DNA from 2 places in the Mesorhizobium sp. M0217 genome. Region 2 is predicted to be linked to the other one. Evidence: predicted binding sites of a transcription regulator. Region 2 holds the regulator's gene; the other holds the start of a gene.
The links. Region 2 encodes PhoB, which activates phosphate uptake and scavenging genes when phosphate is short. Its sites were predicted from a motif close to TGTCATNNANCTGTCAT; they were not measured.
Positions count from the first base shown of each region.

Region 1: NKJ18_RS15000 (DUF1045 domain-containing protein) is a predicted target of PhoB. The motif match lies at 1,532-1,548, and genes of this name have one in related genera.

Region 1 covers NZ_JAMYSN010000007.1:245,286-249,475, reverse strand. The annotation lists gene NKJ18_RS15005 (alpha-D-ribose 1-methylphosphonate 5-triphosphate diphosphatase) at 1-748, opposite strand, end outside; gene NKJ18_RS15000 (DUF1045 domain-containing protein) at 783-1,490, opposite strand; gene iolB (5-deoxy-glucuronate isomerase) at 1,628-2,440, opposite strand; gene NKJ18_RS14990 (DUF3329 domain-containing protein) at 2,631-2,879, opposite strand; gene iolE (myo-inosose-2 dehydratase) at 2,889-3,806, opposite strand; gene iolD (3D-(3,5/4)-trihydroxycyclohexane-1,2-dione acylhydrolase (decyclizing)) at 3,952-4,190, opposite strand, start outside.
Region 2 covers NZ_JAMYSN010000013.1:54,052-58,241, reverse strand. The annotation lists gene pstA (phosphate ABC transporter permease PstA) at 1-123, shown strand, start outside; gene pstB (phosphate ABC transporter ATP-binding protein PstB) at 141-965, shown strand; gene phoU (phosphate signaling complex protein PhoU) at 1,007-1,711, shown strand; gene phoB (phosphate regulon transcriptional regulator PhoB) at 1,728-2,417, shown strand; gene NKJ18_RS20425 (ROK family protein) at 2,448-3,683, opposite strand; gene xylF (D-xylose ABC transporter substrate-binding protein) at 3,950-4,190, shown strand, end outside.

The sequences.
Region 1 (4,190 bases), on a different contig from region 2:
GCTCGATCGCCTCGTCGACATGGCCTGATGTGGCGTCGTCATGGCTCGCCAGCACAATGCCCCGCTCGTTGCAGGCGGCTGATATCGCCACCCGGTTCGGTCCCGAATTCTTCGCTGATTCCGACATCCGCTTTTCGCAGAACAATTGGAAGTCGCGATCGGTCAGCTTCAGCTTGCGCTGGTAGTAATAGGCGTAGGTCTCGAGATTGACGAACTGGCGCTGTCCCGGCGCATGGTCCATCAGCGAGGCCAGTTTGACCCGCTCGTCGCCATCGAAATTAGCGAAAGCCCGCAAGCAATCCGGCGCCGAGACCTCGCAGCGCAGGTGCAGGAAATGGTCGGCCCGCAACCGGTCTTTCGCGACGCTGTCCTCGATCGCGCCGGCGAGCTTGCGGATGTCGTCGGAGGTAATATCCGCGTCCTCGTCCATGCCGACACGCAAAGCGTCGAGCACGGTGGTGATGCCGGCGGTGGCCACCTGCGCGTCATGGGCAAGGACGGCGGCGATCGGGTTCCAGCGCACTTTCGGGCGCGGCGCATAGTGGCCTTCGAGATGGTCAGTGTGCAGCTCGACCAGGCCGGGAATGATGTAGTCGCCGCCCATGTCCTCGCCGCCCATGCCCCCGCCGGTGTGGCCGGTGCCGGCGTCGACGCCGGAGATAAAACCGTCGCGCAGCACGAGCGACCCTTCGACGATCTCGTCGGCAAGCACGATGCGGGCGTTGTGGAGAACAGTTTCGGCGGTCATTCAGGCAGTCCTTGCTTACTCGGACGAATTGCGGTCAGGCGGTTTTTCGGGCAGCGCGGCGGCCGAGCGCATGATGCGAAAGCACCATGAACGGAGCGCCCGGTTCGGTTTCGACGAACAGCGTCAGCGCATCCACCAGCACCGGCTGCTGCAGCACATCGGCGAACAGGCTGTCAATTGCCGCGCGCAGACGTTGGCTTTCCTGCGGCCCGGCCCGGCCGGACAGTGTCATGTGGAAGCGAAAGGTCTCGAACACGTAGGGGTAGCCCCACTGACAGAGATTGCGGAACTCGGCGGGTTTCAGCGAATCCGGGCTGCGCCGCTCGATCTCGGCCTCGGTGAGCGGCGCGCGAAAACGGTCGAAGCTAAGCACGACATCATCGGCGAAACGGTTGAGCGGCGGCAGCGGGCCTTCCGGCAGCAAAGCGAAGAAACCATCGATCTGGCTGACGACCAGGCGCGGGATGGTGACCGTCGGCGTTGCTTCGGCAAAGGCGTCCAGCGCCGCGCGCAACGAGCTTTCGGTTTCGTTGGCGGCCAACCGGAAGGGCGCTTTCAGCGTCGCATGAAAACCGTAGCGCCGCGCCGATGCGGTGTGAAAGGCGACTTCGGCCGCCGACAGCTCGCCCACCGCCTCGACCGGCCTGGTGGCGGCGCCAAAGGGGTCGCGGCCCAGCCAGTTGGCGGCGAGCCGCGCCAGCGGCTCGTCCTGCCTCGGGGTGAAATAGATGGCGTAGCGCATCGAAAAAAATCCTCGTCAGCCCGCTGCCATAGGTGATTTCCATGACGGATTGACGAAGCTTATGCGAGTTTTCGAAGGCAAATCGACCCCATGGATCGTTAGCCGACGATTTTTCTTCCGGCGCAAGCGAAGGCCGATCAGGCCTTCATGAGCCATTCGTGCTCGGGCGCGTTGTGGAACTTCCACGTCCGCTTCGGCCCGGCCATGACGTTAAGGTAATAGAGGTCGTAGCCGTGACAGGCCGCGCACGGATGATAGCCCTTGGGCACCAGCACGACATCGCCGTCCTCGATCGCCATCGCCTCGTCCAGTTCGCGGGCGCCCGACTTGTCGGCGTCGGTGTAGACCCGCTGGAAGGCAAAGCCCTGCGGCGGGTTGAGGCGGTGGTAATAGGTTTCCTCAAGATAGGATTCGGCCGGCAGATTGTCCTGATCGTGCTTGTGCGGCGGGTAGCTCGATGTGTGGCCACCGGGCGTGATGACCTCGACCACCAGCAGCGAGTCGGCGGGCTTGCCCTCGGGCAATATGTTGGTGACGTAGCGCGTGTTGGTGCCTTTGCCCCGAGTCTCCTGGCCGAGGTCGTCGGGTGCGATGACGCGAACGGGCAAGCCGCCGCCCAGGCCCGGCGCCGAGCAGACCGCGAGTTCGAGATCGGTGTCGGCGGTGACCGACCAGTCCGAACCCTCCGGAATATAGACCGACCACGGCTTGCCCTCGAAGGGCGACATGCGCTCGCCGAGCAGGCCGAGTTCCTGGCCGCCGGCCTTTGCCGTGCCCTTGCCGGTGACGAACACCAGGCAGACTTCGCGACCGCCCGTCTTACCCGAGGCGTTTTCGCCGGGCTTCAAACGGTGCAGGTCGAAGCCGACATAGGTCCAGCCGGCGCTGTTGGGCGTGACATGCGCGACGCGGCCATGGCCCTTGTCGGCTTTGACGAGCAGTTTCGACATGTTTTGTCTCCTATCGCAAGTCTTCGAGGTCGGCCTCTCAACTTCGTCATCCTAGGGCGAAGCAGGAGCGAAGCTCCGTCGCGAAGACCCTAGGATGACGAAGCAAGGGACGTTCCGGCCAATCACCGACGTAGGCGATACGCCAGGTGTCGAGTGTCCGACCCGCAAGCCCTTCCGAGCCACGGCCGCTTCATTCCTTCGGTTCGGCGTCCGCCTTCGCTTCGCCGGTCTTCGGTCGATCAGGCGCAGCCTTGCTCTCCTCCACCGGCTTGTAAAGATAGAAGAACTGCCACACCGCGTAGGCAGCAAAGCCGAGCGCGATGACACCCCAGAACGGCGTGCCGGAGGCGAATTCTATCCCCGCCCAGATCACACAGACGGCGACGACGGCAACGCGCCGCCACAGCGGCCGGAAGAACGGGTGCTCGTAATCCTTCATCGGATCGCCTCAGGCATTGGGAAAGCCTTGCGTTTCCACGGCGTAGCCGGCAGCCGTCATCACGCGCATCAATTCCTTGTGGCCGACCTGCGCCATCTTGAGCGGCGGGTTCTTCTTCGGGTCCTGCTCGGCCTCGACGACGAACCAGCCTTCATAGCCATGGTCGGCGAAGCGCTGCACGATGGCGCCGAAATCGAGCGAACCGTCGCCAGGCACCGTGAAGGCACCGAGCGCCACGGCGTCGAGAAAGGACTGCTTTGTGCGGTCGAGCCCGTCGATCACGCCCATGCGCACATCCTTCACATGGACATGGCTGATGCGCTTGTGGTGGTTGTCGATGGCGCGCAGCACGTCGCCACCGGCAAAGGCGAGATGCCCTGCATCGAGCAGCAACGGAATGCCTTCGCCGGAATGGCGCATGAAGGCATCGAGCTCCGGCTCGGTCTCGACCACCGCCGCCATGTGATGGTGATAGGACAGCGGCATGCCTTGCTCGGCGCACCATTCGCCGAATTCGGTGAGGCGCCTGGCATAGGCCCTCATCTCGTCGTTGGACAATTTCGGCTTCGTGGCGAGAGGCCTGGAGCGATCACCCTGGATCGAGCGGCCGACCTCGCCATAGACGATGCAAGGCGCATTCACCGCCTTGAACAGGTCGATCATCGGCTGGATGCGATCCTTGTTCTTGCCCATGTCCTCATCGACCAGCGTGCCGGAGAACCAGCCGCCGCACAGCGTCACGTCGGCCTTTTTCAGGATAGGCAGCATGATTTCGGGGTCATTGGGAAAGCGGCGGCCCATTTCCATGCCGGTGAAGCCGGCCGAGCGCGACTGGCGCAGGCACTCTTCCAGCGAGACGTCGTCGCTGAGTTCGGCAAGATCATCGTTCCACCACGCAATGGGGGACATGCCCAGTTTGGCTTTCAAGTTTTAGCTCCGGTTTCTTGTTCACCCTCCCCCTTGTGGGGAGGGTCGCTGCGAAGCAGCGAGGTGGGGTGCGGCGCCAGACCCCCACCCGGACCTTCGGTCCGACCTCCCCACAAGGGGGAGGTAGGGGCCGGGTGCATGTACATCAATCGCCGATTGTCTGCATCTGCCGCTTTTCGTCGTAGGCCTTGCGGGCTGCGTTGACCTGCGGCCGTGCGGAGACTTCCGGCACCGCGACATCCCACCAATGGCCGCCGGCATCGGTGGAAATCAGCGGGTCGGTGTCGATGACCAGCACGGTGGTGCGGTCGTTGGTTTTCGACTTTTGCAGCGCGGTCTCCAGGCCGGTGATCGACGGCACCTTCTCGGCAATAGCGCCCATGC
Region 2 (4,190 bases):
AACGAGGCTGAGCGCGCTTTTGTCGAGCGCATGTCCGGCGCCATCATCATCCTGCTCGTCTTCCTCATGGCCATGAACATCACCGCGATCGTGCTCCGGCGCCGGTTCGAGCGGCGCTGGTAGAAAAAAGGCAATTTGGTATGAACATCATGACCGAACAGTCCCTTGAGAATGCAGTGGGCGACAAAATGAACGCCAAGTCGAACGAAGTCATCAAGATGCGCGGCGACAAGGTCGGCGTGTTCTATGGCGAGAAGCAGGCGTTGTTCGACGTCAATCTCGACGTCCGCCAGAACCAGGTGACGGCGCTGATCGGCCCGTCCGGCTGCGGCAAGTCGACCTTCCTGCGCTGCCTCAACCGCATGAACGACACCATCGATTCGGCGCGGGTGACCGGCAAGATCACGCTCGATGAAGACGACATCTACGACAAGAACATCGATGTCGTCGAACTGCGCGCCCGCGTCGGCATGGTGTTCCAGAAACCCAACCCGTTCCCGAAGTCGATCTACGAGAACGTCGCCTACGGCCCGCGCATCCATGGGCTGGCCAAGCGCAAGTCCGACATGGACCAGATCGTCGAGCAGAGCCTGAAGAAGGCGGCGATCTGGAACGAGGTCAAGGACCGCCTGCAGGAGCCCGGCACCGGCCTGTCCGGCGGCCAGCAGCAGCGCCTGTGCATCGCGCGCGCCATCGCCGTGTCGCCGGAGGTGATCCTGATGGACGAGCCCTGCTCGGCGCTCGATCCGATCGCCACCGCCCGTGTCGAGGAGCTGATCGACGAACTGCGCCAGAACTACACGATCGTCATCGTCACCCACTCGATGCAGCAGGCGGCGCGCGTGTCGCAGCGCACGGCGATGTTCCATCTCGGCTATCTCGTCGAGGAGGGCGCCACCGACAAGATGTTCACCAACCCCGACGACAAGCGCACCCAGGACTACATTACCGGCCGCTTCGGCTGAGCCGTCCGGCGGGTGAATTTTCAGGCACGAGGACCAAGATCATGGGTGAACATACCGTCGCCTCCTTCGATGAAGAGCTCGGGCAGATCAGCAAGCTGATCCGCGACATGGGCGATCTGGCAGGCTCGATGGTCAGCGGCTCGACCAGGGCGCTGCTCAATTCGGACAATGCGCTGGCACAGCGTGTCGTTTCCGACGACGCCATCATGGATGCGCGCCAGCGCGAACTGGACGACCGCGCCATCACGCTGATCGCCAAGCGCCAGCCGATGGCCAACGATCTGCGCGCCGTGGTCGGCTCGATCCGCATGGCCGGCGACCTCGAGCGCATCGGCGATCTCGCCAAGAACATCGCCAAACGCGTCGGCACCGTGGGCTTGAGCGTCACGCCGCGCGACCTCTCGCACTCCATCGATGCCATGGCGCAGCTGGTGCTGATCCAGGTGCAAGGCGTCGTCGAGGAATATGCCGCCACCGATGCGGCAGCTCTTGCAAAACTCAGGAATGACGACGAGCGCATCGACGTCAAATACACGTCCGTGTTTCGTGAGCTCTTGACCTACATGATGGAAGACCCTCGCAACATCACCGCCTGCACGCATCTCTTGTTCTGCGCCAAGAATCTTGAGCGCATCGGCGATCATGTCACCAACATCGCCGAAAATGCGTATTATGTGCTGACCGGCCAGCAATTGCCCGCCAATCGTCCGAAGCAGGACGAGACGGCGATGGCCACGCCGGCCTGATGAGGGTGAACTGCCTATGATCGCGCCACGCATCATGGTCGTGGAGGACGAGGAGCCGCTAGGCGTGCTCCTCCGCTACAACCTCGAATCCGAAGGCTATCACGTCGAGGTGGTGACACGCGGCGACGAGGCCGAGATCCGCCTGCAGGAAAACGTGCCCGATCTCCTGGTGCTCGACTGGATGGTGCCCGCTGTTTCCGGCATCGAGCTCTGCCGGCGGCTTAGAGTGCGGCCCGAAACCGAGCGGCTGCCGATCATCATGCTGACCGCGCGCGGTGAGGAAAGCGATCGCGTGCGCGGCCTGTCCACCGGTGCCGACGACTATCTGGTCAAGCCATTCTCGACGCCGGAGTTCATGGCGCGCGTGAAGGCGCTGCTGCGCCGGGCCAAGCCGGAAGTGCTGTCCAGCGTGCTCAAGGTCGGCGACATCGTGCTCGACCGCGAGTCGCACCGTGTCTACCGCAAGAAGAGCGAGATCAGGCTCGGACCGACCGAGTTCCGGCTGCTCGAATTCATGATGCGCCATCCCGGCCGCGTGTTCTCGCGCAGCCAGCTGCTCGACAATGTCTGGGGCGAGACGATCTACATCGACGAGCGAACCGTCGACGTCCATGTCGGGCGCTTACGCAAAGCGGTCAACAACGGCCGCATGCCGGATGTCATCCGTACCATTCGCGGCGCCGGCTACGCGATCAGGGAAGACTAGGATGCTGCGCGTCGCGCCGTTGCCGGCCATTCAGGCGACATGCTTGCCGGATTTGGCCTGAATGCCCGGCGCGAAAATCTCCTGATCGACGAAGCCGAGCGCGCGCATGGCACAGCCTTCGCGGATCAGCGGCAGCTCGTTGGGCTCGGTGTCGAAGGAGATCGATTTCGAGTGCTGGCCGCCGGCGGTCTGGGCGATCGCTTCGCGCAATGCCGGCTCGATCAGGTCGAAGGCGGCGGCGCTGACGCCAACCATGGCGACAGGCGCCGGGTCGATCAGCGCAAACAGGCTGCCGAGGCCGAAGCCGAGCGCCTCACCGGCCTTGCGATAGGCTTCGCGCTCCGGGCCATCGGTTTCGCGGGCGCGCGCGGCGAGTGCGCGCATATCAGCGTCGCCGATATCGACCGGCTCGGCATCTTCGCTCATCATTTTGGCGCTGCGCCAGATGGCGTAGTTTCCGGCATAGGCCTCGACGCAGCCGCGCCGCCCGCAGCGGCAGAGCGCGCCGCCCGGACGGTGGATCATGTGGCCGAACTCGCCGCCCGAGGAATGGGTGCCGGTGAACAGATCGCCTTTCAGCACCAGCCCCATGCCGATGCCGTGCGACAAGAGGATCGCGATGAAATTGTCGCGGTAGCGCTCGGGCTGGCGCCATTGCAGGGCCACCGCCATCATATTGCAGTCGTTCTCCATGGTGGCAGGAATGCCGAATTCCGCTTCCAACATGTCGGCGAAGGCAATGTCGGTCAGTGGCGTGATTGGCGACCACAGCATGGCCCGCGCCTGCGAATCGGTGATGCCCTGGATACCCATGGCAATGCGGGCGATGCTCTGGACATCGAGGTCCGGGTCCGCGAGACGCCGCCCGACGATTGCTACGCATTCGCCGATCAGCTCGTCGCGCGGCATGGTCAGCGTGTCGAGCCGGCGCTGTTCTTCCGCGACCACCTGGCCGGCATAGTCGATGACGGTGACGGAGAGGAAGTTCAGCGACAGCACCACGGTCATGACCGCCGCCGCTTCCGGGTTGAGGCCAAGGCCGACCTGCGGCCGGCCGCGTTTCAGCGAGCCGGTCTCGCCAGGCTTGCCTTCAATCAGGATGCCTTCTTGAATTAGATCAGACGAGATTGCCGATATCGTCGAATGGCTGAGGCCGGTGGTCGCCGCAATCTCGGTCCGCGACGGCTGGCCGGCCCGGCGCACGGCCGAAATCACCATCGCACGGTTGCGACGGCGCAGATCGTCGTGGCGGATCCCAACCGACATTTGTTTTCCTCCCGGCCTCCTCGCGCCTCATGATAGTGAAGGCGTTCGACGGCACCAGCCAAATATTGGCAGACGCCGGCAGCCCTGTCATTGTTTATTGCGGAGCTCGAAAAAATTCGGCAACGCCATCAGAATCCATCATAATCGATGTTGACAGTGCCTTATCATTGAACCAGTATTTTTTCGAGGCTCGAAAAAATGGAGCCTCTTTGTGCAGGCCTTCGGGCCGGTTTTGTCGCGCCGTGGGCGGCGCAGGGAGGGTTATAATGAACAGATTTGCAGCCGCCATGCTGGCGGGTGTCGCCATGTCGCTGGCGCTGATGTCGGTCGCGCAGGCGAAGGACAAGGTCATCGGCGTGTCGTGGTCGAACTTCCAGGAAGAGCGCTGGAAGACCGACGAGGCGGCGATGAAAACGGCGATCGAAGCCGCCGGCGACAAGTACATTTCGGCCGACGCGCAGTCCAATCCCGGCAAGCAGCTGACCGACGTCGAAAGCCTGATCTCGC